4 regions of the Nesterenkonia sp. HG001 genome follow, and region 1 is predicted to be linked to each of the others. Evidence: riboswitches for the same ligand, from Rfam matches in the RefSeq annotation. Region 1 holds a riboswitch; each other region holds the start of a gene.

What was found. A riboswitch is a leader RNA that binds a small molecule or an ion and turns the genes downstream of it on or off. The one in region 1 is predicted to bind S-adenosylmethionine.
Region 2: it holds a riboswitch for S-adenosylmethionine, as region 1 does, so the genes downstream of both, ODE13_RS02215 (O-acetylhomoserine aminocarboxypropyltransferase/cysteine synthase family protein) here and ODE13_RS07790 (ABC transporter ATP-binding protein) in region 1, are expected to answer to the same signal.
Region 3: it holds a riboswitch for S-adenosylmethionine, as region 1 does, so the genes downstream of both, ODE13_RS16500 (OsmC family protein) here and ODE13_RS07790 (ABC transporter ATP-binding protein) in region 1, are expected to answer to the same signal.
Region 4: it holds a riboswitch for S-adenosylmethionine, as region 1 does, so the genes downstream of both, ODE13_RS09210 (methylenetetrahydrofolate reductase) here and ODE13_RS07790 (ABC transporter ATP-binding protein) in region 1, are expected to answer to the same signal.

Annotation. Positions count from the first base shown of each region.
Region 1 covers NZ_JAOSZD010000004.1:30,657-38,310, reverse strand. Annotated here, with positions in the region: gene ODE13_RS07820 (MetQ/NlpA family ABC transporter substrate-binding protein) at 1-472, opposite strand, end outside; gene ODE13_RS07815 (MetQ/NlpA family ABC transporter substrate-binding protein) at 469-1,368, opposite strand; gene ODE13_RS07810 (MetQ/NlpA family ABC transporter substrate-binding protein) at 1,365-2,321, opposite strand; gene ODE13_RS07805 (methionine ABC transporter permease) at 2,382-3,044, opposite strand; gene ODE13_RS07800 (methionine ABC transporter ATP-binding protein) at 3,044-3,976, opposite strand; SAM riboswitch class I at 3,984-4,098, opposite strand; SAM riboswitch class I at 4,301-4,417, shown strand; gene ODE13_RS07795 (flavin reductase family protein) at 4,428-5,033, shown strand; SAM riboswitch class I at 5,155-5,274, shown strand; gene ODE13_RS07790 (ABC transporter ATP-binding protein) at 5,285-6,157, shown strand; gene ODE13_RS07785 (aliphatic sulfonate ABC transporter substrate-binding protein) at 6,304-7,395, shown strand; gene ODE13_RS07780 (ABC transporter permease) at 7,395-7,654, shown strand, end outside.
Region 2 covers NZ_JAOSZD010000001.1:499,627-507,280, reverse strand. Annotated here, with positions in the region: gene ODE13_RS02225 (acetyl-CoA C-acetyltransferase) at 1-621, shown strand, start outside; gene ODE13_RS02220 (right-handed parallel beta-helix repeat-containing protein) at 792-3,203, shown strand; SAM riboswitch class IV at 3,408-3,524, shown strand; gene ODE13_RS02215 (O-acetylhomoserine aminocarboxypropyltransferase/cysteine synthase family protein) at 3,664-5,052, shown strand; gene metX (homoserine O-acetyltransferase MetX) at 5,142-6,257, shown strand; gene ODE13_RS02205 (SGNH/GDSL hydrolase family protein) at 6,283-7,176, opposite strand; gene ODE13_RS02200 (alpha/beta hydrolase) at 7,356-7,654, shown strand, end outside.
Region 3 covers NZ_JAOSZD010000014.1:24,866-32,519, forward strand. Annotated here, with positions in the region: gene ODE13_RS16490 (MFS transporter) at 1-162, opposite strand, end outside; gene ODE13_RS16495 (hypothetical protein) at 300-1,313, opposite strand; gene ODE13_RS16500 (OsmC family protein) at 1,414-1,974, opposite strand; SAM riboswitch class IV at 2,015-2,135, opposite strand; gene ODE13_RS16505 (excinuclease ABC subunit UvrA) at 2,329-4,773, opposite strand; gene ODE13_RS16510 (RNA polymerase sigma factor) at 4,852-6,033, opposite strand; gene ODE13_RS16515 (YciI family protein) at 6,040-6,447, opposite strand; gene ODE13_RS16520 (DoxX family protein) at 6,616-7,008, shown strand; gene ODE13_RS16525 (AraC family transcriptional regulator) at 6,993-7,654, opposite strand, start outside.
Region 4 covers NZ_JAOSZD010000004.1:349,287-356,940, forward strand. Annotated here, with positions in the region: gene metE (5-methyltetrahydropteroyltriglutamate--homocysteine S-methyltransferase) at 1-1,401, opposite strand, end outside; gene ODE13_RS09210 (methylenetetrahydrofolate reductase) at 1,586-2,590, opposite strand; SAM riboswitch class IV at 2,652-2,791, opposite strand; gene ODE13_RS09215 (thermonuclease family protein) at 3,011-3,682, shown strand; gene ODE13_RS09220 (LytR C-terminal domain-containing protein) at 3,718-4,248, shown strand; gene ODE13_RS09225 (hypothetical protein) at 4,355-4,723, opposite strand; gene ODE13_RS09230 (hypothetical protein) at 4,930-5,850, opposite strand; gene ODE13_RS09235 (SDR family NAD(P)-dependent oxidoreductase) at 5,975-6,760, opposite strand; gene aceA (isocitrate lyase) at 7,127-7,654, shown strand, end outside.

The sequences.
Region 1 (7,654 bases):
CCGGCAGCGCGATGCGCGCTCCGGCAGGGATGTCCTCGAGGGTGTCGTGGAAGGCCGAGTAGATCCCGGAGGGCTGTTCGAACATGAAGAACAGCGGCTGGATGTCGAGGTCGTTGTCCTCGTTGAACTGCCGCAGGTAGCTGATGTTCTGGAAGAAGTTCACGTCGTACTCGCCGTTGCTCACCGCATGGTTGGGCTGGATGATGTCGGTGACGTAGGTGACCGAGACGTCCCAGCCGTCCTGCTCCAGGATCTGCTCAGCGAGCTTCGTCGGCTCCTGGAACGGCGCGGACTCGGTGACGATCAGCCGCAGGGGGCGGTCGTTCCCGAGTGCGCCGGCGATCCCGCAGCCGGAGGTGAGACTCCCGACGCCGGCCAGGGCGGCCATGCCCAGTGAACCGCTCAGCAGCCGGCGCCGGGAGAGTCTGGTGTCCCCGTCCCCCGTCGGGGTCCGGGTGGGGCGGTCACTCATCCGGCCAGCTCCGCCCAGGCCTCATCGACATCGACGTCGAAGGCGGGGTCGAGCACGCCGTCGAGGTAGTCAGCGAACCAGTCGCGGACCTCCTCGAATTGGTAGGCCCGTTCGAGCGCCTCGGCGGCCTCCGTGCCGGCGAAGTCCGGGGCGGCGGCGACCACACAGGTGAAGGGCAGCGCCACGTCCTCGTCTTCTAGCGCGAGGGTGTCCTCGGGCCCGAGGCCGATCTCGGAGGCCAGCCGCAGGAAGGCGAAGGCGGCGTCGACGTCCTCGATGCTCTGCGCCACGGACTGCTGGTCGACCTCCACGAACTCGAAGTCGTGCGGGTTGTCCTGGATGTCCCGCTGGGAGAGTTCGGTGACGGCGACCGACTCGTCGATCTCCAGCAGGCCCGCGTCCGCGAGGAGCTTCAGTCCGCGCCCGTTGTTGGCCGTGTCCACCGGCAGGGCGATCTGGGCTCCGTCGGGCAGGTCGGTCAGCTCCTCATGCTGGGTGGAGAACAGCCCGCCGGGGGCCTCGTAGACGGCGAAGACCGGTTCGATGTCCAGTCCGTGGTCGGCATTGAACTGGTTCAGGTAGGCGAAGTTCTGGAAGAAGTTGGCGTCGTACTCCCCCTGGGCCACCACCTGGTTGGGCTGGATGATGTCGGTGACGTAGGTGGTCTCCAGCTCCCAGCCTTCCTCGGCCAGCAGCTCCTTGGCGATCTCGGTGGGCTCCTGGAAGGGCGCCGACTCGGTGACGATGATGCTGATGGTGCGGTCCTCCTCGCCGCCGTCGGCCAGTCCGCAGGAGGTGAGGCTCCCGACGGCGGCCAGCACGGCGATGCCCAGTGCACCGTGCCGGGCCCGCCGTCGGGAGGGAGCGGGGGTCCGGGAGATCGGGTCGTGGCTCATGCGGAGAAGTCCTCCCAGACGGCGTCGACAGAGTCGACGGTGAAGTCATCGGTGAAGTCCAGGGATCCCTCGAGGTACTCGTCGAACCAATGCTGGACCTCCGCGGACTGGAAGGCCTCCTGCAGGGCGGCGGCCTTCTCCGTGTCCCGGAAGCCGGGCGCCCCGGCGACCACGCAGGTGAAGGGGATGCGGACGTCGTCGTCCTGCTCCAGGATCAGCGCGGTCTCGTCGACGTCGTGACCAGCCTCGGCCACCAGCCGGGCGAAGGCGAAGCCGGCGTCGACGTCGGGCAGGGTCTGGGAGGTGGACTGCTGGTCCACCTCGATGAACTCGAAGTCCTTCGGGTTGGCCGTGATGTCCCGCTGGGAGAGCTCGGTGACGTCCTTGGAGTCGTCGATCTCGATGGCGCCGGCGTCGGCGAGCAGCTTGATCCCGCGGCCGTTGTTGGCGGTGTCCACGGCCAGCGCGATCTGGGCGCCCTCGGGCAGATCCTCGATGCTGTCATGCTGCAGCGAGAAGATGCCGCTGGGCGCGTAGTAGACGGAGAAGGCCGGTTCGACGTCGGTGCCGTTGTCCTCGTTGAACTGGCGCAGATAGGCCAAGTGCTGGAAGAAGTTGGCGTCGAACTCACCCTGGGCCACGACCTGGTTGGGCTGGATGATGTCGGTGACGTAGGTGGTCTCCAGGGTCCAGCCGTCCTCGGCGAGGATGTCCTTCACGATCTCGGTGGGGTCCTGGAAGGGTGCCGACTCGGTGACGATCATGCTGATCGTCCGGTCATCCTCTCCGACGGCCTCGGCGAGTCCGCAGGAGGTCAGGGCGAAGGTCCCGACGGCGGCGAGGCCGCTGAGCAGCAGGCTGCGGCGGGCGAGGCCGGAGGAGGCCAGGGAGCCGGAGCTGGTGATCGATCCGGACACTCCGGGAGATCCGAAGGTCGTCAGTGTGCTGGGCATCGTGGAGTCTTTCATCTCAGAGGTGCAGGTGTTCTGCGGAGGAATGGGACAGGGGCGCCGTCAGGCGCGCTTGTCGGTCAGCCGCGCGACGCGGGTGCCGCTGAACTGGACGAAGGTGACCAGGGCGATCATCAGCACGATGGCGACCATCATCACGGCGGTCTCGTAGCGGTAGTAGCCGTAGCGGATGGCGAAGTCGCCGATGCCTCCGCCGCCGACCAGCCCGACCATGGCCGAGTAGGAGATGAAGCTGACGGTGGTGATGGTGATCGAGCCGATGATCGCCGGCTTGGCGTCGACCAGCAGCACGTTGCGGATGATCTGGCCGCGCGTGGCTCCCATGGCACGGGAGGCCTCCACGGCCCCGGAGCCGAGCTGAGTGATGTTCTGCTCCACCAGCCGGGCGAAGTACGGGATGGCGTTGATGGTCAGCGGGACGATCGCCGCCGCGGTGCCCACGGTGGTGCCCACGATCAGCCGCGTGAAGGGGATGATCGCGATCAGCAGGATCAGGAACGGGAAGGACCGAACCATGTTGACGATTCCGCTGACCACCGCGTGGGTGCGCGGCGTCGGGGCGATACCGCCGGGAGCGTGGAGAAAGAGCCAGATCCCCAGCGGGGTGCCGAAGAGCACCGCCAGCGGGATGGCCACGCCGATCATGACGAAGGTCTCCAGCATGGCCTGGACCAGCTCGGGCTGCAGCTCGATGAGGCGTTCCATCAGCGGGGACCCCCTTCGGACGAGGCTGTCGCGGCGACCAGCCCGGAGGCGGTCCTGGCTTCCTGCCCGGACGCCGGCGGATCAGCGCCAGGTCCCTGGTCGGCACCTTGATCGGCGCCTGGGTCAGCAGCGGGCAGCTCGGAGCCGGCGCGCACGCCGCCGCCCCGACGGTCCACGGAGATCCCGTCGCTGACCAGGTAGCGACCGATGGAGGTCCGCGGGGCGAAGCCCTCACGCCGCAGCTCGGCGGCGTGGAACTGCTCGACCACTCGGCCGGACTCCATGACCGCAACGTGGTCGGCCAGGGCCTTGATGACCTCCATCTCATGGGTCACGATGACCACGGTGATGCCGAGCTCGCGGTTCACATCGGCGAGGTACTGCAGCACGGTGGCCGTGGTGATGGGGTCCAGGGCCGAGGTGGGCTCGTCGCAGAGCAGCACCTCCGGGCGGGTGGCCAGCGCGCGGGCGATGGCCACGCGCTGCTTCTGCCCGCCGGAGAGCTGTGCGGGGTAGACCTTCGCCTTCTCGGTGATGTCGACGATCTCCAGCGCCTCCGCGGCGCGCTCTCGACGCACCCTGCGGTCCCTCTCCCCCGCGAACTTCAGGGAGAGCTCCACGTTCTGCGCGACGGTCAGGTTGTTCACGAGGTTGAAGCCCTGGAAGATCATGCCGATCTGGTGACGAGCGCGGCGCAGCGCCTCGCCTCCGAGCCCGGTGAGCTCCGTGCCGCCCACGCGCACCTCCCCGGAGGTGGGGCGCTCGAGCAGGTTGATGTTGCGCAGCAGGGTGGACTTGCCGGCCCCGGAGAATCCGATGATGCCCTGGATGCTTCCGCGGGGGATCTCCAGGCTGACGTCGTCGACGGCATGGATGGGGTCCTTGCCCCGTGCGGCGGGGAAGGTCGTGGACACATGGCGCAGTGAGATCATCGGGCATTCTCCATCGTCTCTGGCGTTAGCACCGTTCCCCGGTCCGCGCCGTGATGGCGTGGCTGCTCGGGAGGTTGCTGCGACGTCGTCGAGCCAGATCTCTCAGTCGCTCTGGATGGTGTGGCGAGCACCAGACTACGCGCTGTCGATGAACACTCGTCAAATCTCATCGATAAGTTCATGTCACGAGGCGTAAGAATGTACGGACATCTGCGAGGTCACCGGATCTGCGACGGCGCGGGTCGCCGGTCCTGATGTCTCCATGTGTCACTCCCCGAACATCCCTTTGATCGTGCTGTGCTGCGCGCGTACCCTGGAGCGACGAAACCATCCCGAGCGGCCGAGAGATCTGGCTCGACGACGCCGCAGCAACCTTCGGATGTGCTCCGCCTCTCCCGGCGGACGCCTCAGAAAAGGTGCTACCGCCAGGGCCGATGGGAGTTGATCAGCCATGAGCACAGCACTGGCCACCGACGAGAGCCACCCGATCACCGTGGAGGCCGCCGTGCACCACACCACCGCCGACGCCGCAGCCCGCCGCGTGCCCACCAGCCTGGTCGGCATCGATCCGCTGGAGCTCCGTGAGGCCTTCGGCCACTTTCCCCAGGGGGTGGTCGTGGTGGCCGCAGAGGTGGACGGACGCCCTGAGGGCCTCGTCGCCTCCACGTTCACCGTCGGGGTGTCCCTGGAGCCGCCGCTGGTGACCGTGGCGGTGCAGCACAGCTCGACCACCTGGCCGAAGCTGGCCGGTGCCGGCGCCGAGCTGGGGATCTCCCTGGTAGGCCACGGGCAGTCCGCCCTGTGCCGGAAGATCGCCTCGAAGGACCGGGAGAACCGCTTCACCGGCCTCCGCGTGACCACCGGCGAGGGCGGTGCGGTCACCCTCGACGGCGCCCCGGTCACCTTCACCACCCGCATCCACGATCAGGTCCGCGCGGGTGATCACGACATCATCGTGCTCGAGCTGCTGGACCTCGCCGTGGAGGACCGGTCGCAGGCGCTGGTGTTCCATCAGAGCGAGTTCAAGGCCCTCGGTCCGCTCGACGCCGACGCCTGAGCCGCGGGCCGCACCGTGCCGCGCCTCTGCGGCTCCCCTCCTCCGGCGACGTCTCAGTGATGTCTCATACTGTGACATCGCCGTTGCCCAGGCGGCGCGGTTGTGCGTAGGGTTGAAACTGCCACCATCCCGAGCGGCTGAGAGATCTGGCTCGACGACGCCGCAGCAACCTTCGGATGTGCCGATCGGCCGTTTGTGCCCGGCGCATCAGAAAAGGTGCTACCGCCAGGATCGATGGGAGAGATATTCCTATGGGTTCCTCTGCACCCACACTCGCAGCACGCGAGTCTGACCTGCACACCTCGGCACACTCCGGCGGCACCGCCGTGCTGGACCGCCCCGCCGCCGCGCCCACCCACTCGCTGGACGTGCAGCTGCGTGGAGTGGGACGCAGCTTCGACGGCCGCACCGTGCTGCGCGACGTCGACCTGCACATCTCCCCCGGTGAGGTGGTCGCCATCCTGGGCGCCTCCGGCTGCGGGAAGTCCACCCTGCTGCGCGCCGTGGGCGGCCTCGACGCCGGCTTCTCCGGCGAGGTCGTCATCGACGGCGCCGGGGTGCACACCTATGACGAGCGGACCGCCGTCGGCTTCCAGGAGCCGCGCCTGCTGCCGTGGCGCTCGGTGCATCGCAACGTCTCACTGGGTCTGCCCCGCACGGTGTCCAAGGCGGAGGGCCGGGCCCGGGTGGACGAGCTGCTCGAGCTCGTCGGCCTGGCCGACCGTGCCCAGCTGCGCCCCCGGGAGATCTCCGGAGGGATGGCCCAACGCGCCTCGCTGGCCCGGGCCCTGGCCCGCCGCCCCGGAGTGCTGCTGCTCGACGAGCCCTTCGGCGCCCTGGACGCACTGACGCGCCTGAAGATGCAGGACCTGCTGCTCGACGTCCACGCCCAGACCGGCACCACGGTGCTGCTGGTGACCCACGACGTCGACGAGGCTCTGCAGCTCGCCGACCGCATCCTGCTGCTCGGCCCGGATCCCTCCGGCGTTGCCCGCGAGGGGGCCACCGTCTCGCGGCTGCTCACCGTTCCGGGCAGCCGCCCGCGAGATCGCGCCTCCGCCGAGCTGGCCGCCCTGCGCGGCGAGCTGCTCACCGGCCTCGGCGTCGACGCCCACGCCCACTGACCCCTGCCCCGAGCTCCGGGAGCCTCCGGAGATGACCCACGCTCGGCCGCACCAGTCCGGCCCCAGCCGGGTGGACCCTGCCGGGTCCGCCGGTCGGGAAGCGGACGGAGCGGCACCCGACACCGCACGAAAGGCCGCTTCATCACATGCCCAGTCTGACCAGCACCTCCCCCAGCCCTGCCCGCGCCACCATCGGCCGCACCTCCCGCGCTGCGGTCGCCGGCCTCGCCGTCACCCTGATGGCGGCCGGCTGCGTGGAGGGCGAGGGCTCCGGCGACGCCGCTGACGGCGAACTGGCGACCCTCAGCATCGACTTCGCCACCTACAACCCGCTCAGCCTGGTGATGATGGAGCACGGCTGGCTCGAGGAGGAGCTGGCTGATGCCGGCACCGAGGTCGAGTGGATCCAGTCCCACGGCTCCAACGACGCCAACGAGAAGCTGCGCGCCCAGGCCATCGACATCGGATCCACCGCCGGCTCTGCGGCGCTGCTGGCCCGGGCCAACGGCACCGAGATCCACACGATCCTCGTCGAGAACCAGCCCGAGTGGGCCGCGCTGGTCACCTCGCCGGATTCCGGGATCTCCTCGGTCGAGGATCTGGACGGCGCTTCCGTGGCCGCGACGCTGGGCACCGACCCCTACTTCTTCCTCGTCCAATCCCTGCAGGAGGCCGGCCTGGAGATCAGCGACGTCGACGTCCAGAACCTCCAGCACGCCGACGGACGGTCCGCCCTGGGCAACGGGGACGTCGACGCCTGGGCCGGTCTGGACCCGATCATGGCCGGCGCAGAGGCCGACGGCGAGGAGCTCTTCTACCGGAACGTGGACTTCAACACCTACAGCGTCATCAACGCCACCGAGCCCTTCATCGAGGATCACCCTGAGGTCGCCCAGACCGTCGTGGACGTCTACGAGCAGGCTCGGCAGTGGGCGCTGGAGAACCCCGAGGAGACCGCGGAGATCCTCGCCGAGTACGGCAACATCGATCAGGAGGTGGCCGAGACGGTCATCCAGGAGCGCTCCAGCTTCGACGTCGACCCCGTCCCGGGCCAGGCCCAGCACGACGTGCTGGAAGAGGTCGGCCCCATCTTCCTGGACACCGGGGACGTCTCCACCCAGGAGAGCATCGACGAGGCGCTGGAGAGCCTGTTCCACCCGGAGTTCGCAGAGAATCGTGAGGCCACCGAGGCAGAGGGAGCCGAAGGCGAGGCGACCATCATCGAGGATGATGAGTGATGAGCCAGACCCTGCCCGATGATGCCCGGACCCGGACCGAGGCGGGCCGTTTCCAGGAGGAGGCGCCGGCACAGGTCGTCGGTGAGCGCGGCTCCTCGGCGCCCCGGCCGGTGACCGGCCCGGAGAGCCCCCGCGCAGGGGTCCCGGCTCGGGTGCGCCGGATCCCAGGCGGCCGGTTCCTGCTCGGCGCGCTGGTGCCGATCGCTCTGCTGGGTCTCTGGTACGGCGTCGCCGCGGCCGGGGTGTTCTCCGCCGTGCA
Region 2 (7,654 bases), on a different contig from region 1:
GCCGCCGCGCAGGAGAAGGGCCTCTTCGCCGAGGAGATCGTCCCGGTGGAGGTGCCGCAGCGCCGCGGCGAGCCGGTCGTCGTCGACGCGGACGAGGGGATTCGTCCAGAGACCACCGCCGAGTCTCTGGGACGGCTTCGCCCGGCCTTCGCGAAGGACGGCAGCATCACCGCCGGCACAGCCTCCCAGATCTCCGACGGTGCCGCCGCCCTGGTCGTCATGTCCAAGGAGAAGGCCCAGGAGCTCGGACTGGACTGGATCGCCGAGATCGGCGCCCATGGCATGGTGGCCGGACCGGACTCCTCGCTGCAGCTGCAGCCCGCCCACGCGATCGCGGCCGCCTGCGCCAAGGAGGGCATCGACCCCGCCTCGCTGGACCTGGTGGAGATCAACGAGGCCTTCGCCGCCGTCGGGGTGGCCTCGGCCCGGAAGCTCGGCTTGGAGGAGGACCGGCTCAACGTCAACGGCGGTGCGATCGCTCTGGGGCACCCGGTCGGCATGTCCGGGGCGCGACTGGCGCTTCATCTGGCACTGGAGCTCGGGCGCCGCGGCGGGGGAGTCGGGGCCGCAGGCCTCTGCGGTGGCGGCGGTCAGGGCGATGCCCTGATCCTGCGCGTCTGAGCGGGTCGGATTCCCCTGCGGGGGCGGGTGAGTGCTGGTCAGTCCGCTGCGGGCCGCATCACGTCATGCTGAGTGGGCAATGCACCAGGTCTCGAATCCGCTTCACTGTGACAGGCATCACGCCTAGGTTGGACGGGAAACCGCTGTCCAGCTCCTGAGGGGGAGACGAGATGCCACCGTCCACCACGTCCATCGAAGATCCGCACCACCGCCGAACACTCACGACGCCCGCTGTCCGCGGGACCACCGTCGCGGGTGCCCTGGCCCTGGTGGTGACGCTGCTGGCGCCGTCGTCGGCCTGGGCCGACACTCCCGCAGACGACCCTGCCGAGTCAGGGGGACAGGCCGCCGAGGAGCTCGAGTGGCAGGAGATCACCTTCGGGCAGTCCACCGACCTGGACTTCTCCTCCAACGTGCTGCCGGAGAAGGTCGGCGTCAACCACGCCGTCCCGGACGAGCCGGGCACCATCGACGGCGAGGTCTTCATGGAGAGCCGGGGCGGCAAGCTCGCCCCCGGCCATGACGGACTGACCTTCTACCACGTCACCCTCGACCCGAACGAGCACAACTTCGTGCTCGAGGCCGAGGTCACGGTCCATCAGCTCGGCCCCGAGACCGGCGCGAGCCCCAACGGGCAGGAGGGTGCAGGCCTGATGGTCCGCGACCTCAACGGCGGTCCTCGTCAGAACCCCATGCTGGAGGGTTTCGAAGAGGTTCCGGCCGCCTCGAACTACGCCTCCTCCACAGTGCTGCGCCAGGGACCGGTCGGCATGACCCGCACCGGGGTGACCGAGCCGTGGGGGACTGTCGGATCCGAGCGTCGCGCCACGAACCTCGGCGGGCACGGCCTGACGATCGACGAGCCGGTGACCATGCGGCTGGAGCGCACCGACGACTCGTTCGTGATGTCCACGACCTCCACGCATCTGGACGAGCCGGAGACCCATACCCACCAGCTCGACGGGGCGGACTGGGTCCAGGACATCGAGCCCGACCTGATGACCGTCGGGTTCTTCGCCTCACGGAACGTGGCGGTGACCTTCTCCGGGGCCTCACTGACCCTCAGCGACGCCGACACCCAGCCCCGTCCGGAGCAGCCTGAGCCGGTCACCCCGGTCTCCTTCGACCTGCGCGCTCCTGAGCACTCCGGCTCCACCAGCTACCCCTTCGCCGCCTCGGCCGGCCATCCGGGCACCGTGGACGTCGCCGTCGACGGGGAGACGGTGATCTCCGGGGAACCCATCACCGCCGAGGAGGAGCTCACCGCGCAGCTTGACCTCCCGGAGGGCACCAGCACGGTCAGCTCGACCTATCACCCTGCGGAGGGCCCCGACCTGACTCCGATCACCCGCAGCGTCGAGGTCACCGTCCGGGAGTTCCACGACGCCCCGCTGATGGTCTCGCCCGACGGCACGCCGGACGGGGAGGGGACGGAGCAGAGCCCTCTGGACGTGCACACGGCGGTCCAGCACGTGCTGCCCGGTCAGACGGTGGAGCTGCTGGAGGGCGAATACCAGCCCGAGAGCACCATCTCGCTCAGCCCGGCCTACTCCGGCACCGTGGAGGAGCCCAAGACCCTCACCGCCGCCGAGGGTGCACAGGTCATCGTGGACGGCCGCTCCGCGCTGCAGCAGATCATCCGGCTCGACGCCGACCACTGGGTCGTCTCCGACCTGGAGCTCACCCGCTCGGCCGGCAACGGGCTGCGCTCCTCGGGATCGCACAACGTCGTCGACTCGATGGTCTTCAGCCACAACGGCAACTCCGGCTTCCAGCTCTCCGGCGGCGGAGCCCCGGAGGACTGGCCCGCCGAGAACCTCATCGTGGACTCCGAGGCCCATGACAACCGGGACCCGGCTGACATCAACGCGGACGGCTTCGCGGCCAAGCTCGGGGTCGGCCCGGGCAATGTGTTCCGCGGCAACGTGGCCCACCACAACATCGACGACGGCTGGGACCTCTACAACCGCACGAACGAGGGCCCCAACTTCCCCATCACGATGGAGGGCAACATCGCCCACCACAACGGGCAGCTCTCCGACGGGTACAACGCCGGCTCCGGCATCGGCACCGGATTCAAGGTGGGCGGCGAGGGGCTTCCCGTGGACCATGTGCTCACCGGAAACCTGGCGTACGCGAACAACCTCGACGGCTTCTCCGACAACTTCAACCCTGGCCGGCTGACGCTGACCAACAACACCGCGGTGGACAACGTGCGGTACAACTACATCTTCCGCACCAACCCGTACTTCGAGCCGGAGGACCAGGGGATCTTCCGCAGCAACCTCTCAGTGCACTCCGGGGGCGACGGCCGGGCGGATCAGATCGCCGGAGACGTCGACTCCAGCAACGTCCTCTTCGACGGAAGCCGTTCACAGGCCGAAGGTGGCAAACGGCTGGTCCTGCCGCGGGATCTGGTCTCCATCGACCCGCCCGGGGAGTACGAGCGGGACGAGGACGGTTCGCTGATCTGGGGTGACTTCGCGAAGCCGACCTTCCGTTCCATCCTGGTCGACGGCGGCGACGACGGCGGCCCCATCGGCGCGGTGGAGCCCGCGCCGCATCCGGGAGGGCAGGGCTGACGCCGCCCCTCCGCTGAGCGGAGTAGCTGAGCGCGACCTGTCCCCGTCGTGTGCGTCCGTCCCCGTGCAGTTCCACGGGGACGGACGCACACGACGGGGACAGAGTGCTGCGGCGAACCGGGGTGCGGGGGTGATCCGCGCCGACGGTGACATGCGAGGACACAGACTTGCCGGATCGTGGGGATCAGGGCACACTATGGGGCAGGTCAAGAGTGCCAGCGTCAAACCCCGGTTTGCTGGCCGGCAACCCTCCAGTTCGCGGTGGGGTGCCCCGGGTGACGACCAGGCCCTGCCGCCCATGCGGTGGGGCAAGCGCGGGCCATCACACATCACAGTGCGGCCCACCACCATGTCCTTCGCGACAGGGCCGCCACGCGGTGCGGTCTCTCGGGCCATCACGCCCGGAGTCTCTCCGATGCCGGTCCTGGCCACGCGACCGCATTGAACGGAGACACGTCCCATGACGACCACAGAGACACCCAAGACTCCTCGTTTCGAGACTCAGCAGATCCACGCCGGGGCATTCCCGGACCCGGTGACCGGCGCCCGGGCGCTGCCGATCCAGCAGACCACCTCCTTCGTCTTCCCGAGCACCGAGGCCGCGGCCAAGCGGTTCGGCCTCGAGGAGCTCGGGCCGATCTACTCGCGGCTGACCAACCCCACCCTCGAGGCGGTGGAGAACAAGATCGCCGCACTCGAGGGTGGTGTCGGTGCGCTGCTGGTCTCCTCCGGTCAGGCGGCCGCCACCCTGGCGCTGCTGAACATCGTCGAGACAGGTGGGCACATCGTCGCCTCTCCCTCCCTGTACGGCGGCACCCAGAACCTGTTCAAGCACACCCTGCCCAAGCTCGGGGTGGAGGTCACCTTCGTGGAGGACCCGGATGACACCGAGTCCTGGAGGGCCGCGATCCGGGAGAACACCGGGGCCTTCTTCGGTGAGGTCGTGGCGAACCCCCGCGGAGACGTCCTCGACCTCGAGGCCGTCGCGGCGGTGGCCCACGAGCATGGTGCCCCGCTGGTCGTGGACAACACGCTGACCAGCCCCTATCTCATCCGCCCGATCGAGCACGGAGCCGACGTCGTCATCCACTCGGCCACCAAGTTCCTCGGCGGGCACGGCACCGCGATCGCCGGGGTGATCGTCGACTCCGGCGGCTTCGACTACACCCGGTACCCGGACAGGTTCCCCGGCTTCAACACCCCGGACGAGAGCTACCACGGCCTCGTCTACGGCCGGGACCTCGGTGCCGACGGCGTCTTCGGCGTCAACCTGTCCTACATCCTCAAGGCACGGGTGCAGCTGCTCCGTGACCTCGGCCCCTCCCTCTCGCCGCACAACGCCTTCGAGATCAACCTGGGCCTGGAGACCCTGAGCCTGCGCGTGGAGCGTCACGTGCAGAACGCTCAGCGGGTGGCTGAGTACCTGGAGGCGCACCCTGCGGTCAAGCGGGTCAGCTACCCGGGCCTGGCCTCGAGCCCCTGGTTCGAACAGGCGCAGCGGTACCTGCCCAAGGGAGTGGGCTCCGTGCTGGCCTTCGAAGTCGACGGGGGCGCCCCGGCCGGCCAGGCCGTGGCCGACGCCCTGGAGCTGCATTCTCTGGTGGCCAACGTCGGGGATGTCCGTTCCCTGGTGATCCACCCTGCCTCGACGACCCACCGCCAGCTGACCGAGGACGAGCAGCGTGCGGCCGGCGTCGTGCCTGGTCTGGTGCGTCTCTCGGTGGGGCTGGAGCACATCGAGGACATCCTCGCCGACCTCGAGCAGGCCCTGGCCAAGGCCGTCCCGGCCGGTGCCGACGGTCCGGAGAGTGAGAAAACGCCGGCCTCCGAGCCTGCTCCGGTGGGCTGAGGCTAACCTGAGAGACCACTGCGTCTCATCCACACCCGTCTGACCGTCATCGCCCAGCAGACCCGGACCGACACAGGAGTTCCCGCCCCATGACCGCCCAGGTGCTCACCGCGACACCGCGTCCCGCCGGTGCGCTCGCCATCGTCGACGTCGGCGAGCACACCTTCGAGACCGGAGGCACCCTGCCGCAGGTGCAGCTGGCCTACGAGACCTGGGGGACGCTCAACGAGGCACGGGACAACGCGATCCTGGTCGCGCACGCCCTCACCGGTGACACCCACGTCGCCGCAACCGACGCCGACCCGGCGCCGGGCTGGTGGGAGGGTCTGCTGGGGCCGGGGCGACCCATCGACACCACACAGTGGTTCGTGGTCGCCCCGGCGATGGTCGGCGGATGCTACGGGTCCACCGGGCCGGCCTCGCCGGATCCGGAGGGCCGCCCCTGGGGCTCGCGCTTCCCCTTCACCACCATCCGGGACTCCGTCGAGCTGGAGGCCCGGCTGGCCGATCACCTCGGGATCGCACAGTTCCGCACGGTCATCGGTGGATCCATGGGCGGGGCACGTGCTTTGGAGTGGGCGGCCACCTTCCCGGACCGGGTGCGGGGTGTGGCGGTCTACGCCTGCGGCGCCGCGTCCACCGCCGAGCAGATAGCCTTCGGCCAGGCGCAGATCAAGGCCATCGAGAACGACCCGCACTTCGCCGGCGGAGACTACTACGGCGGTCCGGCTCCTGAGGAAGGGCTCGGGCTGGCGCGGCGCATCGCCCACATCACCTACCGCACCGAGTATGAGCTCGGGGTCCGGTTTCAGCGGGAGCCGCAGGGCGAGGAGAATCCCTTCGCCTGGGCCGCCCGTCGGCGAGGCCGCTATCAGGTGGAGTCCTACCTGGACCACCAGGCCCGCAAGCTCGTGGGCCGCTTCGACCCCAACGCCTACATCGTCCTCACCGAGGCGCTGATGAGCCACGACGTCGGCCGCGGTCGCGGCGGCGTCGCCGCGGCGCTCTCCCAGGTCACCGCCACGCCGTTCATCGCCGCCGTGGAGTCGGACCGGCTGTACCTGCCTGAGCAGTCCCGTGAGCTGGCGCAGCTGCTGCCCGGAGAGCCCGAGGTGCACATGATCGCCTCACCGATCGGTCACGACGGATTCCTCACCAGCCCGGAGCAGCTGGCCGCAGAGATGCGGGAGACGCTGGGTCTGTGATCCTTCGCGCCTGAACCGAGGCGTGTCACTCCTCGGCGCCCGAGGTCCCCGGCGGCATCGACCCGCCGAACAGCGGCTCGAAGGTGGGGCGCTTGGCGGTCACCCCGTCGCCGGAGGAGCGACCGCGCAGCCGCCGCACGACCCACGGGAACAGGTGGTGACGGGCCCAGACGACGTCGTCGCCCCGGGCCTCCCGCCAGCTGCGCTCGGGCACCGGGCGCGGAGCCAGCGGCTCCAGGTCATGGGCGACGTTGAGGGTGTCCAGCACCATCGTGGCGATCGTGTGATGCCCCAGCGGGGAGAAGTGCAGCCGGTCCTCGTCCCACATGGCCGGATGCGCCAGCTCGCGCAGCGCCCACATGTCGGCCACCAGCGCATCATGCCGGGCGGCGACGGTGCGCACGTTCTCGTTGTAGATGGCGACCTTGCCACGGATGGAGCCCACCACCGGGGTCTCGCGCACGTCGGGGCCGTTGAACAGCACCACGGTGGCGCCGGTGGTGGAGAGGATCTGGACCATGGTGTCCAGGGTCCGGGCAGTCACGTCCGGGTCGCCCCCTGGCCGGATGACGTCGTTGCCGCCGGCACAGAGTGTGATGAGGTCGGGCTTCAGCTCCAGGGCCGGGGCGATCTGAGAGTCGCGGATCTGTGCGATCAGCTTTCCACGCACCGCCAAGTTGGCGTAGGCGAAATGCGTGCCGCCTGCTGAGGCGACCGCACCGGCGGCCAGCTCCTCGGCCACTCGATCGGCCCAGCCGCGGTGGTAGCCGGGGCGGGATTCGTCGGGGTCACCGATGCCCTCGGTGAAGGAATCGCCCAGGGCGACGTAACGGGTCCAGGGGTGAGTGGGGCTACCCGGCATCTCGCCGTGCGCCTCAGGGGTTTCGAGCTGCTCGTCTGATGGGTCCACGTACCTCATTGTCGCTGAACTCGTCGGTCACTTCCATCAGCCGTGAGACGGACGCCCACAGCTGGTCCCGCGGCACAGTCTCATTGGCCGTGCCGGCACGCGAGTCCGGTGGAGATGAGAGGATGGTGCGGCCGTCCGGGCGCCCGCGCGCCCTGCCGTCCCCGTCTGAACCTGAGGAGACCACCCCGATGAACCCCGCCCAGCCCGAGCCCGTCGTCGTCTGGTCCCGCGAGGCGGAGGACCGTGAGGGTACCCCGCTGGTGGTGCTGCTGCACGGCTACGGCTCTCATGAGCATGATCTCTTCGGCCTGGTGCCGAGCCTGCCTGAGGAGTTCACCTACGCCTCGCTGCGTGCGCCGGTGCCCATGGGCCACGGCGGCTACACCTGGTTCGACCTCGACCCCGAGCGGCTGGCCTACTCCTCGGCCGCGGCGCGCGACGCCGTCGAGGACCTCTGGGAGTGGATCGCCTCGGTGAAGGACCAGCA
Region 3 (7,654 bases), on a different contig from region 1:
CACCAGTGTCAGCACCCCGACGACGATCATCGCGTAGGGGAAACGCGCGATGAGCGCCACGGGGAAGTATGACGGGCCGGCCGCACGGAACAGGCTGGGGCCCTCGTCGTGGAGGCCCGGGCGGGGCTCGTTCTGGCGGTCGGATTCGAGAGTTGTCATCATCACGCACCTCCTGCAGCGCACTCACTGATGCAGTGCCGCCTTGGCGCGCTGCTCGACGAGCGCCACCAGGTAGATACACAACTTGACGGAAATTGCCGGACCGGACGGCGTGAGGCCGTCCAGGCCAGCAGGCCAGTCTACACGAGACGACGGCGGGCCGCAGAGTCGGGATACATGCCCGAGAGGAGCGCGCCCGCGGCGTCGCGTGGCTTCCCGATCCAAGGAAAATGGTGGCCGGAGAGCATCGGACTGGAGTTGACCTCAAGCACGCGCGGGGCGTCCCCTTCGCCGTCGCGGGGCAGCAGCATGTCGAGCCCCACCAGCCGGAGGCCCGGGATAGCCCGGACGACCTTCTCAGCCATGTCGACTTCCTCTGCAGTCAGGTCATCAGTGGCGTCCATGGCGTCGCCCCCACTGTGGATGTTCGAGTTCCGGCGGATCCAGACCCGCTGGCCCTCCGCAGGGACCATGCTCTCCGTGAACCCCTGCTCAGCCATCACCGACCGGCTGATGTCATCCAGCGGAACATCCCAATGCACCGGGTTCTCCAACACCGCACGGGCGATGTTCTTGTGCGCCACGAGGTCGGTCACCGTGTTCTCCCCATCACCGTCGACATGAGCCGGGATGCGTCGCGTGGCGGCCACCACCTTGCCGTGCACCAGGAGCACCCGGTGCTCTACACCGGGCACGAACTCCTCCACCAGCACGCCCTCCGCAGCTGCGCCGACGGCGCTGAACGCCTCGCGGAAGGCGGCGCTGTCACGAAGGTCAAGGTGGACCAGTTCGCCTTCACCTCCGTCGCTGGGCTTGATGACCACCGGCAGGCGGGGCTCGGCCCACTGCCAGGCCAGCTCAACATCCCGGGCTGAGAACACGGCGTTGTGCGGCGCCGGGACGTTGTAGGTGCGGAGCAGACGGCTCGCGACGTCCTTGTGCAACGTGCAGCGGCGGGCCAGCGAATTGTTGATGTTGGAGCGGGCGGCGTCGAACCAGATGCGCCGGCCCTTCCACCGCATGGTCAGTCTGCTCTTCTCATCCGGCGCGATCTCAATGTCCCGAGCGAGAGCTTCCTGGGCGATGAGCGCATTGGTCAGACCGTGGGCGATGCCCAGAGACTTCAGGTGCTTGCGAGTGGATGTGAGGTCCATGTGCTTCTTCCGGTCCGGCGTTCACAGGGCAACCCCACGGGTGGAGTGCCGTGGGGGTCTTCACTGACTCTACTGCCCCTCGTCCGCAGCGAAGTGGCGCTCAGGAGGCGGAGGAGGAGACCTGCACCTGGACCGGCACCGGGTTGCGGAAGATGTCCATCACCGGGCAGTGCTCGTCCACAGTCCGCTGCAGCTCCACATAGCGTTCCGAGCTCTCCGGGCCGGTGAGCGAGACGTTCAGCCGGACCTCGGAGAACCCAGGCCGGACCTCGTCGGCTCCTCCGAGGAGACCTCGGACGTCGAGGTCACCCTCAGCCTCGATGCTGATGTCCTCCAGCTCGATCCCCAGCTGCTGGGCGTAGAGCCGGTAGATCACGACCTGGCAGGAGATGAGCCCGGCCAGGGCGGCCTCCACCGGGCTGGTGCCGGCATCGTCGCCGGCGAGCGCGGCCGGCTCGTCGAGGACGAGCTCATGCCGCCCGGAGGTGATCCGAGTCGCGACCGATCCGATGCCCTCCCCACGGGTACGGAACACCAGCCCCGCTTGTGCCGGGTCCTGGTCGATGCGGCTGCTCCAGTCGCGTCCGGCCTTCTCCAGGCGCTGGGCGCGGTCCTGGGCCTCCTGCTGCGTGTCGGTGTCGATGCTGGCGTACTGAGTCATGCGCTGGCCTCTCGATCTGCCTCGCGCCGCATCCGCCGCGGCGCTCTCCTGACGCCGGCCGGGGACCCGGCGGCGTCGAATCCTCCCCTGGGGGCACCCCCGGTGCAGAGTGAGGGTTGCCGCCCCGCCGGCCAGGTCCGTAATGGCGGGTGCTCGCGATTCCTTCTCGAGCATCTCTGCCGCCGCTCCCCGGTGCAACGGTGACGTCACAGGGCGTCATCGGCCGCGGCCTCCGATGCATCGATTGGGCGATGTGATCGCTTTTGGACGCCGATTCGGGCCTCAGAAGCGTGCAAATCGCCCAATCGATGAAGTGGACGGGCTGGGGCACCTGGCGGCGGGCGGCGGAACTCGTCAGGTCCCCACGTAGGCGGCCAGGTGCTGCCCGGTCAGCGTGGCCCCGGCCCCACGAGCCGACTCCACCAGCTCCGCGGGAGTGCCTTCGAAGACCACCCGGCCGCCGTCGTGACCGGCCCCGGGGCCCAGATCGATGATCCAGTCCGCGTGGGCCATCACCGCCTGATGGTGCTCGATCACGATCACCGTGCGGCCGGCGTCCACCAGCCGGTCCAGCAGCCGCAGCAGCTGCTCCACATCGGCCAGGTGCAGCCCGGTGGTGGGCTCGTCCAGGATGAAGGTGCCGCCGTCGTCGCCCATGTGGACCGCCAGCTTGAGCCGCTGCCGCTCTCCTCCGGAGAGGGAGTTCAGCGGCTGCCCCACGGTCAGGTACCCCAGTCCGACGTCAGAGAGGCGCTGCAGGATCTTCCCCGCCGCGGGGATCCGGGACTCCCCCGCAGAGAAGAACTCCAGAGCCTCGTCCACGGAGAGGTACAGCACCTCGCTGATGTTCTTCCCGCCCAGGGTGAAGTCCAGCACCGCGGCCTGGAACCGGCGACCCTCGCACTCCTCGCAAGGTGTCTCCACCGTCTCCATCACGCCCAGCTCCGTGAAGACCACCCCGGCACCCTTGCAGGTGGGGCAGGCACCCTCGGAGTTCGCGCTGAACAGCGCCGGCTTGACCCCGTTGGCCTTCGCGAAGGCCTTCCGGATGGGGTCCAGCAGCCCTGTGTAGGTGGCCGGGTTGGAGCGTCGCGACCCCTTGATGCCGGCCTGGTCCACCACCACGACGCCGTCCAGCCCGGCGACGTTGCCATGGATCAGCGAGGTCTTCCCGGACCCGGCCACCCCGGTGACCACGGTGAGCACGCCGGTAGGGATGTCGACATCGACCCCGGTGAGGTTGTTCTGCCTCGCTCCGCGGACCTCGATGACGCCGTCACGCGTCCGCCCGGCCTCCTTGAGGCGGGCGCGGTCGTCGAAGTGATCCCCGGTCAGGGTCCCGGCGGTGCGCAGTCCGGCGAGATCGCCGGCATAGACCACCTCCCCGCCCCCGGATCCGGCCAATGGGCCGAGGTCGATGATGTGGTCCGCCACCGCGATCGTCTCGGGCTTGTGCTCCACCACCAGGACCGTGTTTCCCTTGTCCCGCAGGCGCAGCAGCAGGTCGTTCATCCGAGCGATGTCATGCGGGTGCAGCCCGATGGTGGGCTCGTCGAAGACGTAGGTGACATCGGTCAGCGCCGATCCCAGGTGTCGGATCATCTTGGTGCGCTGGGCCTCGCCCCCGGAGAGCGTGCCGGCGGGCCGATCCAGGCTCAGATAGCCCAGCCCGATCTCCACGAAGGAGTCCAGGGTCTCCCCCAGGGTGGTCAGCAGCGGACCGACGGAGGGCTCCTCGAGCCCGCGGACCCAGGCGGCGAGGTCAGAGATCTGCATGGCGCAGGCCTCGGCGATGCTGATCCCGGCGATCGTCGAGGAACGGGCCGTAGCAGTGAGCCGAGTGCCCTCGCACTCGGGGCAGGGGGTGAAGGTGACCACCCGGTCCACGAAACGGCGGATATGCGGCTGCATGGCCTCACGGTCCTTGGACAGCATCGACTTCCGGATCTTGGGTATCAGCCCCTCATAGGTGAGATTGATCCCCTCGACCTTGATCTTGATCGGCTCCTGACGGAGCAGGATCTCCTGCTCCTCCGCGGTGTACTCCCGGATCGGCTTGTCGAGATCGAGCCCGCTGCCGCGGAAGAGCCGTCCCTGCCAGCCGTCCATGCTGAACCCCGGAACCGTGAGCGCACCCTCGGAGAGTGACTTCGTGTCGTCATAGAGGGCGGTGAGGTCGAAGTCGCTGACCGTGCCCCTCCCCTCGCACGTCGGACACATCCCGCCGGTGATGGTGAAGTCCCGACGCTCCTTGACCTTCTTGCCGTCCTTCTCGAAAGTCACCGCCCCGGCGCCGCTGATCGAGGCCACGTTGAAGGAGAAGGCCTGTGGGGAGCCGATGTGCGGCTCCCCGAGTCGGCTGAACAGGATCCGCAGCATCGTGTTCGCGTCAGTGGCGGTGCCGACGGTGGACCGCGGATTCGCCCCCATGCGCTCCTGGTCCACGATGATCGCGGTGGTCAGCCCAGCGAGGTGGTCGACGTCAGGGCGTCCCTGGCTGGGCATGAAGCCCTGCAGGAACGCACTGTAGGTCTCGTTGATCATCCTGCGGGACTCGGCGGCGATCGTGCCGAAGACCAGCGAGCTCTTCCCGGAGCCGGAGACCCCGGTGAAGACGGTGAGCCGCCGTTTGGGGATCTCCACGCTGATGTCCCGCAGATTGTTCTCCCGGGCGCCGGTGACGCGGATGAGGTCATGGGCATCGGCGGGCGGGAGGCCGGCGTCGTCGTCGGTGCCGGCTGGGCGGGCGGCGGCTTCGCCGGCGCGGGAGGGCTGATCGGTGGAGGTCGACGTCGTCATGGGGTCTCCTGGGCAGTGGGGCACGAGCGAGCGGGGCGGAGGCGCCTCACAGCGCCCGCGAGGCAGGTGCCATGGAGTCTAGTGCGGGCCGGTGACGTCTCCGCCAGATCCGGGGGCCCGCCCCAGCGCAGTGTTGAGCCGGGCGGCCTGCCGCATCAGGTGGTTCCGCTCCGGAAGGCTCCCCGCCTTCTCCGCGGCCTCGGCGTACAGCCGGGCGGCACTCACCCGATCCCCGGCACGCTCATGCAGATGGGCAGCGGCGGCGGCATAGCGGGGAAGGGCGGCGTCCAGCTCCCCGAGCGCCTCCAGCCCGGCCCACGGATCGGCGGCCTCCCCCAGGGCGACCGCCCGATTGAGCCGAGCGATCGGGCTGTCCGTCAGCCGGACCAGTTCGTCGTACCACTCGACGATCTGGACCCAGTCGGTCTCCTCCACGCTCTGCGCGTCGGCGTGGAGCGCCGCGATCGCGGCCTGCGCCTGGAACTCGCCGAGCCGGTCCGCTGCGAGCGCCGCCTGCAGGATCGCCACCCCATGGGCGATCATCTCGGTGTCCCACAGGGACCGGTCCTGGTCGCGCAGCGGCACCAGAGCGCCGTCGGCGGTGGTGCGCGCCGGGCGTCGGGCGTGGTGGAGCAGCATCAGTGCCAGCAGCCCGTCGGCCTCCTCCGACTCGACGACGGCGGCGAGCTGCCGGGCCAGCCGGATGGCCTCGGCCGCGAGGTCGACGTCGCCGGAGTACCCCTCGTTGAAGACCAAGTACAGCACCCGCAGCACGTGGGTGACGTCTCCGGGCTGGTCGAACCGGACACCGGCGAGGGTGCGCTTGGCGCGGCTGATGCGCTGGGCCATCGTCGCCTCCGGCACCAGGTAGGCCGCGGCGATCTGCCGGGTGGTGAGTCCGCCGACGGCACGCAGCGTCAGTGCCACCGCCGAGGCCGGGGACAAGGCGGGGTGCGCGCACAGGAAGTACAGCTGGAGGGTGTCGTCACCGGCGCCCGCGCCGTCCACGGGCTGCTCCTCGCCGGCACGCCCTTCCCGGCGACGTCGCGCCTCCTCGGACCGGACGGCGTCCACGAAGCGACGCCATGCCGCCGTGATGAGCCACCCGGCCGGGTCCCGGGGCGGATCCTGTGCCCACACCCGGAGGGCCTCCACCAGGGCGTCCTGCACGGCGTCCTCGGCCGCTGCGAAGTCCGCCCCGCGGCGGACGAGGACACCGATGACCTGAGGGATCAGGCGTCGCAGCTGGCCCTCGTCCACCGGGCGTCACTCCGTGGCGTCAGGTGAGACCCCGTAGAAGGGCCGCACCTCCAGCCATTCATGGATGGGGTCTCCGCCGGCTCCGGGCGCGGCCGAGAGCTCACCGGCCAGCTCGAGAGCGCGCTGGTGGCTCTCGACGTCGATCACCATCCACCCGGCGATGAGGTCCTTGGTCTCCAGGAACGGCCCGTCGGTCACCGGTGGGCGGCCGGGGCCGTCATAGCGGACGAACAGGCCCTCGGGGGACAGAGCCTGGCTGTCGACGTACTCGCCGGTCTCCCGGAGACGGGCGGCGAAGTCCTCCATGTACTGGACGTGCGCTGTGACCTCCTCAGGCGCCCAGCGTTCCATCGGGACGTCGTTGGGCGGCGTCGGTGCGCCGCGGTAGTGCTTCAGCAGCAGATACTTGGCCATCATCTTTCCTCTCCTGGATCGGCGGCCTCTCTGGTCGCTCTCACCCATGGGTCGGAGCCGCAGCCGGATTCTCGACATCGTCGAGCTCGCTGTCACAGACGACGACGCCGTCTCGTCCTCCTCAGTGAATGCCGCCACCCCGGGCGGCGGCGACGAAAGGAGACTCCCATGGAGATCGTACTGTGGCTCGTGACCGGATTCCTGGCTCTCGGCTTCCTGGCCGGGGGTCTGGCGCTGATGGTGCTGCCTCGGGAGCGATATCGTGCCCTCGGCCGGAACCAGCACTGGGTGGACATGCTCGACGACGCCACACTGAAGGCCCTGGGGGCGCTGAAGATGCTGGCCGGCCTGGGGCTGGTGCTGCCTGCAGTCCTCGGGATCGCCGAATGGCTGGTGCCGACGGCAGCACTCGGGCTCATGATGTACATGACCGGCGCGACGGCGGTACGCACCGTGCGCCGCGAGTGGGGCTACGCTGTCGCCGACGTGGCCTTCATCCTGATGGCCGGCATCGTCGCCTGGGGCCGCACGTTCGGACCCGGGACCTACCTCGCCAGCTGAGTCCCGCGGACGGCTCCGGAGGCGCGGAACTCGCTGGGGGCACGTCCGTCCCGCCGGCGGAACCATGCGGTGAAATTGCTCGGGTCCTCGAAGCCCAGCTGCGTGCCGATCCGGTGCACCGGGTGGTCCGTCTGCACGAGGAGCCGTCTCGCCTCCAGCAGGAGACGTCCATCGATGATCTGCTTGGGGGTGGCGCCGCGAGCATCCCGTGTGGCGCGGGCGATGGTGCGCGGTGACCATCCCAGCGCACGGGCGTACTGGGCGACGTCGTGCCAGGCGGCGAAGCGCCGCTCCACCAGGGCGCGGAAGTCGCGGAACGCCTCCGGAACCTCGGCGGCGTCCTGATGGGCACGATGCCAGGACACCAGATGGAGCAGCAGGATCGAGAGCGCGTGACGCATCGCGGTCCGTCGCACGACGGGCGGCATCGTCGGGTCCGCGGCGAGGCGGCTGATCGTGGTCCTCAGGTCCACCAGGCGGGCGGGATCCACCTCCTCCGACGCCCAGTGATGAGGGCCCTCGGGAGAGTCTGCGGACGTGAGCGCGTCGGTGGCGAGGTCGAGCAGCCCGGCCGGGAAGATCAGCACCGTCCCCTCGATCTGTGTGGGATCGCTCCACTGCTGGACCTGTCCCGGACGGATCCACA
Region 4 (7,654 bases), 320 kb from region 1:
GGTGGTGGTCGGCAGCGGCGGCAGGCCCAGTCCGGTCTCCTGGGCGGCCCGCCGATGCTCCGCCTCGGCGCGACGCCGGTCCTGAGGCTCCACAGCGGTCAGGCGGCTGCGGACGGACTCCACGCGCACCTGGGGGTGCTGCTCCTGCAGACGGCGCCGAGCGGCGTCGTCGGCGCGCAGGCCCTCCAACGCGTCGGCGCCTCCGGTGAGGTGACCTGCCAGGGCCAGCACCTCGCCGACCTTCTGGTCTGCGAAGGCCAGCCAGCCGGCCACCTGCGGGTCCAGCTGGGTCTCTCGGGCGGCGTCGTGGGGCACGTGCTGCAGGGAGGTGGAGCTGCTGACCGTGAGCGGACCCTGGTGACGTTCCCCCAGGGTGTCCAGCAGCGCGGCGGCGCGGGAGACATCCGTGCGCCAGACGTTGAGGCCACCGACGACGCCGGCCGCGAGGGTCGTGCCGGCCAGCGGCCGCAGCGCCTCTGCGGAGGGGAGTGCGCCGCGCTCCAGATCGATGCCGACAGCCTCCACGGCAGTTCCGCCCAGGGCGGCCAGGGCGTCGTCGTCGGCGGTGCCGTAGCTGACCGGCACGAACAGCGCGGGCCGCTCGGTCAGCCTCCCCAGCTGCTCGTAGGCACTGCTGATCCCGGCGATGACCTGCTCCCGGGGGATGTCCCAGCCGTCGGAGGACAGCACCGGCTCCTCCAGCTGGATCCAGGCGGCTCCGGCCTCGTGCAGGGCGCCCAGCAGGGCCGCGTAGGCGCCGACCAGCTCCTCGAGCCGGTCGAAGCGAGCGGCCTGGGAGGTCTCAGCGGCGGCGCCGACGGACTTGGCCAGCACCAGGAAGCTGACCGGGCCGAGCAGAGTGGGGCGGGGCAGGGGTGCCGCGCCCACAGTGCGGTCCGACTGCTCGGCGAGCTCGCGGAACGCCCGGAACCGGTCGGTGAGGGCCGCGGCCTGCGGGGCGAACGCGACGTCGGCCTCGATCTCCGGGACGTAGTAGTGGTAGTTGGTGTCGAACCACTTGGTCAGCTCCAGCGGCTCCACCTCGGAGGTCCCGCGGGCCAGCGCCGAGATCAGCGTCAGGCCCTCCGGGGCGTCAGGGGCGACGGCGGCGAATCCGGCGTCGCGGAAGCGGCGGGGGACCAGGCCCAGCAGGACCGAGGCGTCGAGGACCTGGTCGATGACGGCGCCGTCGGCGGGGACCGCGGACTCCTCCTCCAGGCCCAGACCCACCAGGTGGTCCAGGGTGCGGCGGCGGTGGGAGGTGATCGCCTCGATCAGTGCGGCGACGTCTCCGCCGCCCCAGTGGGCCTCCAGGGCCTTCTTGATCTCACGGTCGGGACCGATGCGCGGATAGCCGAGCACGGTGGGGGGCAGTGCGTGGGTGGGCGGTGCGGTGGTCATGGTGACTCCTTGTCGATGTGTCAGGGCAGGTCGTGCCTGGGCGGGATGTGAGGAGGGGATGTCAGGACGGACGCCTGGCGGGGTGGCTGGGCAGCACTGTGCCGGCTGGGGGAGCGTGGCCCCGGCGTCGCGGAGCCCGGGTGCGGCCGGGTCTTCTCCGGCCGGAGGTGCTGCGGTGCCTCGCTCAGCTTGCGTCGAAGCCGTTGCGCTGTCGGCGGGCCGCGTCGCGGATCCTGAGATGGTCCAGGATCGCCAGCGCCGGGGGGTGCTGGTTGAAAGTGAACAGGTGCAGCCCCGGGCAGCCGAGCTCCAGCACCGTGTCGATCAGGTTCAGCGTGGCGGCGACCCCGCGACGGCGACGTTCGGCCGCGTCCTCGACGTCCAGGTAGTCCACCAGGTGCCGGGGGACCGGAACCCCGGTGATCTCCTCCAGCCGGCGCAGGCGCCTAGGGCTGGTCAGCGGAGCGATGCCGGCGACGATCGGCAGGTGGATGCCCTGGGAGCGGGCCGAGTCCACCAGCTGCGCGTAGTCCTCCGGATCGTAGAAGACCTGGGTGACGGCGTAGTCTGCGCCGGCCTCCTGCTTCTCCCAGAGGGCGTGGAGGTCGGCGGCATGATCCCGGTCCGTGCCGGAGGGTGGATACGCGGCCACCGAGACCGAGACCGGCCGAGCTCCGGGCCCCTCAGGCGGGGACAGCCGCTCCTGCTCGACCTCGCGGACCAGCCCAACGACCTCGGCGGCACGGTTCAGGCCTCCGGGCTGGTGGATCCATTCCTTGCCGCCGTCGGGTGGGTCGCCGCGCAGCGCGAGGATGTCCCGGACCCCCAGGTCCAGCAGCTCGGTGATGGAGCCGCGGAGCTGGGAGGAGGTGCTGCCCGCGCAGATCAGATGCGCCATCACCGGTGAGGGCGTGGTGCGCAGCAGGTGGCGGATGACCTCCACGTTCGCGCCCTCGGGCTGGTTGTGCCCGTGGGTGACGGAGAAGTAGTCCGGGGCGGCCTCGGCCATCAGCTCGATGCTGCGCCAGGGATCCCGGCCCGCGGTGGCGGGGCGTGGCGGGAAGACCTCGAAGGAGATCAGCGATCTCCGCCGAGTGCGCTGGACCAGGACGGATGTGGTGTGGGAAGGGTCCGACGTCGCAGGCGGCGTCGGACGGACGGCGCCCGGAGAAGGCGTCGAGACAGGCATGGAGAGTCCTCCGTGTTGGCGTTCATCATCGTTCATGAGGCGCCACAGGGAGGCTTCCCCTGCGCCGTGCTTGCCGCTGAAGATAAAGCCATCTCAGTGAAGATGGCCGGTGCGGCCGGATCGTCATCTGGGGCACCCCGTCACGCGGGAAAGGGTTGCCGACCGGCCAAGCCAGAGCTGTTGTGACCGGTTCTCGTGATCCATCTGTGCCTGTGACGTTAGCACGGGGACGCCGGGTCGGAAACCTGCGACGGGAACAATGACGATATATGAACATATTGAGCACTCGCGGATGAGGTGGCGACGCGGCAACCCCCGCGCGCAGGTGGAGCAGGGGCGGCGAGGCTCTGCTCGCCGCTGCTCAGGGCGATCTGCGGCCAGCCCTCCGTCGCGTCAGCGGCGCCGGATAAGGTGGAGCGCATGCCCGATCGGTATCTGAAGAATGCGATGCGCCGCAACGCACGCAAGACCGTGCGCCGGTCGCTGCGCACAGCTCCCCGCGGCGCGCGACGTGGCGGAGGGCGTCGCCGCGGCGGGCGTCGTGGCGGAGGGAGTCAGGGCCTCCTGTGGTGGCTGCTGGCCGTGCTCGGGGTCATCCTCATCGGCGCCGTGATCAGCTGGCTCCAGGGGCTCGGAGCGGAGGAGCCGCAGGAGCGCCCGGAGGGTGCCGAGGCGGGCACCCTGGTGCGCGTGGTCGACGGCGACACCCTCATCGTGGAGCTCGACGGCCAGGACGAGCGGATCCGGCTGCTCAACATCGACACACCTGAGTCCGTCCACCCCACGGAGCCGGTCGAGTGCCTGGGACCGGAGTCCTCCGCCCACATGGAGACCCTGGTGTCGCCGGGGGACGAGGTCTTCCTGGAGTACGACCAGGAGCGTACCGATCGCTACGATCGGATGCTGGCCGGAGTGTGGGCGGATGAGGTGCTGCTCAACGTGCAGATGGCACGAGCCGGCTACGGCGCGCCGGTGCACTATCCGCCCAATGATCGGTTCCTCGCCGCGGTGGAGCTGGCCTGGGAGCAGGCGGAGGCGGACGGCGTCGGGCTCTTCGCCGCGGACCTGGACTGCGAACCGGCGCTGCCCTGACGCGGGCAGAGGCCCTCCCGAAATAGGATGGACCCATGAGCAGCTCCCCGGCGCCGGCGACCCGGCGGCAGAAGATCGCCGTCGCGACAGGCACCATCGGAGTCCTGGGTGCGATCACCGCTGGCAGCTGGCTGATGATCGACGGCACCATCGACGTGGACCTCATCGGCGGCGGTTCGATCCCGGCCGGCGAGGACTGCCCCACCGGCACATTGTCCCCGGTGGTGCCCGAGCGGGTGCCGGTGATCGTGCTCAACTCCACCAATGAGCCCGGACTCGCCGGCGACGTCGCCGAGGAGCTTGCCGACCGCGAGTTCCGGGTGGCCTCCGTGGACAACGACTACTTCGCGGACACCGGCTTCCAGGCCATCCTCCGCGCCGGCGAACGGGGTCTGCGGCAGGCCTACACGCTGCAGCAGCACCTTCCGGGGGCGCTGGTCGACCTCGATGATCGTGACGGCTACAGCGTCGACCTCGTGCTGGGCTCGGAGTTCGCCGGGCTGACGGACTCCGAGGAGATCGAGATGGAGCCCGGGCGTCTCGACTGCTCCGGCAGTGCCGGCTGAACCGGGACCTCGACGACGTCCGCCGAGACGCCAGCGGGCCGCCCCGAGGTTCTCGGAGCGGCCCGCTGCGGCGGCGCTGGACGCGTTGCGCGCTGCAGGATGAGGCTCAGGCTTCGGTGTTCTTCCATCGCCGGGCACGGATGAAGGAGCGCACTCCGACGACGATGTAGACGATCAGCAGCACGAAGGTGACGGTGCTGACGATGACCGCGGCAGGCCGCTCGGCGTCGCCGGCGAACAGCGCGCCCAGCTGCATCACGTTCATGGAGGTGCCGATGGCGCCCAACAGCGCCACCACCAGGGCGATGTGGATGCCGATCTTCGCGTTCTTGAAGCTGATCAGGCCGCTCACCAGCAGCACCAGGCCCAGGAAGGCCGGGATCAGAGCGGTCACACTGGCGAAGGACGTGGCGGCGTAGGCGATGATGCCGAGCAGGATGAGGATCCCGCCCAGCCCGACGGTGATGCGGGGCATGAGGCTCCTTGGTGTCAGGTCGGGAGGACGTGCTGTCCTCCATCGAGGGTCGGCCGGAACGCCTGAAGGATCCCTCCGGGCGGAGGCCCGGCCGAACGTTCTTCTACACAGTGTAGTAGGCCCACGCTCCAGGAGAAGTCCTGATCAGTCCGGAATCTCCAGGGTGAGCGGGAGCCAGCAGGCGGGGGAGGCGGGATGTGGAGAGGTCAGCCGACCTTGGTCCAGGTTCCGCAGGTCTCGGTGTTGAAGACCAGATGCTCGCGCGCGTCGAGGGTGATCTGCAGGGGCTCTCCGAACGCCGGATCCTCCTGGGGCACGACGTCGGACTCCGTCGGTTCCACGCCGCTTCGGATGTCTCCGAAGATGTCCCACCAGCAGAACGACGTCTCCAGGTCCCAGGTCAGCTCGTAGTCGCCGGGCTCGATGTGCCCGCCGACCACGTACATGCCGGTGCCGAACTCGGTGGCCGCAGAATCCGGGTAGGTCTCCTCCAGCGGGAGCCAGTCGCCGCAGTCGACGGAGTCGAAGACGGTGCCCTCCTCGAGGACCGCGATGCCGCGCTCCTTGGCGCCGGTGCGGACCACAGTGGGGTCGGAGCGGTCGGCATAGATCACATAGAAGCACGTCGCATCCTCGGAGCCGGAGCCCGGGGCCTGGCGGTAGGCCCCGGGAGTGATGTCCTCGCCGACGATCAGGCCCTCACCGTCGGAGAAGGGGGCCCCGCCTCCCGGCAGCGGATTTTCCAGGGCCTCCTTGCGGAGCCGGGCGCCGCCGCCAGGCTCCTCGGCGTGGGCGTCGCCGCTGCGTGCCTGCTCGTGGGCAGTAGTGTCCTGCGGCGAGGGGGACACGCCGGAGCCGTGGACGGTGGCGAGTGCGACGACGAGGACCACCAGCACCAGGGCCCAGTAGCCGATGAGGAGCAGGCCCCATCGGTACTGGGAGACGAAGCTGATGTCAGCGGCGGGTGAGGAGGCAGGTGCGGGGTGGGAAGGTCGGGAGCGGGCGTCGGCAGGCTCCTCCGGTGACGCGGGCTGCTCCGGTGAGGCAGGCTCCTCCGGTGAGGCGGGCTCCTCGGGCGACGCAGGACCTGCAGCCGGCGTTCGCTCGTCCGGCGGCGTTGGGCTCATCGTTCAGCTCTCCCCATCCGCAGGCGGCATCCTCTCTCTCCTGTGATCGTCCTCCTGTCGGCGTCCAGAGTGTGGGCAGGCCGCCGGCGTGTCCCCAGGGCTGGGCACGCCGCATCCCGCGGCATCACCGGGGCTCGAGCCTCACTGCCCCGTCAAGGCGGATCACCTCGCCGTTGAGCATCGGATTCTCCAGGATCTGCCGCACCAGCAGGGCGTAGTCCTCGGGTCGGCCCAGCCGTGCAGGATGAGGGGTCTTCGTGGCCAGTGCCTCCCGGGCCGCTTCCGGAAGGCCCGCCATCATGGGGGTCTCGAAGAGCCCCGGGGCGATGGTGACGGTGCGGACCTGTGAGGAGGCGAGCTCTCGGGCCACCGGCAGCGTCATCGACGCCACGGCTCCCTTCGAGGCGGCATAGGCCACCTGCCCGATCTGCCCGTCGAAGGCGGCGACCGAGGCGGTGTTGATCAGCACGCCGCGGTCCTCGCCGTCGAGCTCGTTCTCCCGCATCGCTGCCGCCGCCTGGGCCATGAAGTTCATGGTGCCGCCGACGTTGATGGCGAGCACCTTCATGAAGGTCTCCACCGGAAGAGGGCCGCCGCGGCCCACCAGTCTGCCGGGCGTCGCGACGCCGGCGCAGTTGACCAGAATCCTCAGCGGAGCGTGCTCCTGGGCCGTCGCCACGGCGCGTGCCGCCGTCTCCGGGTCGGTGACATCACCGGGGCAGAAATGCGCGCGTCCACCGATGGCGGCCACAGAGTCGGCGCGCGCCCCGCCCTCAGCGGTGCTCTCGTCAGTGTCAGGGAGGTCCACGACGACGACGGCGGCACCGGCATCGTGCAGTGTCTGGGCGGTCGCACGGCCCAGTCCTGAGGCTCCGCCGGTGACGATCGCGCTGGCGCTGGTCAGATCCATCGATGAGTCCTCTCCTCGGCCGGAAGGTGTCCGTGCCACCAGACTACGGCCGTGTGCATGGCGTGCCCATTCGCCTGCCTGAATTCGTCCGGCGGCTGGCTGCATGCCTCCATGGTGAGGTCCCTCCGGAGTCCCTCCCGCGCTTCTTCGCGCAGCTGAAGCGCTTTGTCCCTCCCCAGTGGCCGCGGCGCCTCCGATCCGTCGCTGATTCCGGTGGATCTTGCGATTCTGCGAAGAAGTGCAGATCTTTTCCTGGATATCTGTGGTCGGCAGGTGCAAGAGGGGTCAAAACTGGAGAAGTACCAACCACTGGTCACCGATTCGAAGGAGAACACCGTGACTGCCACCGTCAACGCACCCACCGACATCCGCGGAGACTTTGAGGAGCGCGTCGAGCGCATCGAGCAGGACTGGGCCTCCAACCCCCGTTGGGAGAACGTGCGCCGTGACTACACCGCGGACGAGGTGGTCAAGCTCCAGGGCTCTGTCCAGGAGGAGCAGACTCTGGCCAAGCGCGGGTCGCAGAAGCTCTGGGAGCAGCTCACCTCCGAGCACGCCGAGGGCACCTACACGAATTCGCTGGGCGCCCTGACCGGCAATATGGCCGTCCAGCAGGTCAAGGCCGGGCTGCGCGCCATCTACCTCTCCGGCTGGCAGGTCGCCGGTGACGCCAACCTCTCCGGCAACACCTATCCGGACCAGTCGCTCTACCCGGCCAACTCCGTGCCGCACGTGGTCCGCCGCATCAACAACGCCCTGCAGCGCGCCGATCAGATCGAGTACCTCGAGGGCATCCGGACCGTGGAGGACTGGCTGGTGCCGATCATCGCCGACGCCGAGGCCGGCTTCGGGGGACCGCTCAACGCCTACGAGCTGATGAAGTCCATGATCGGT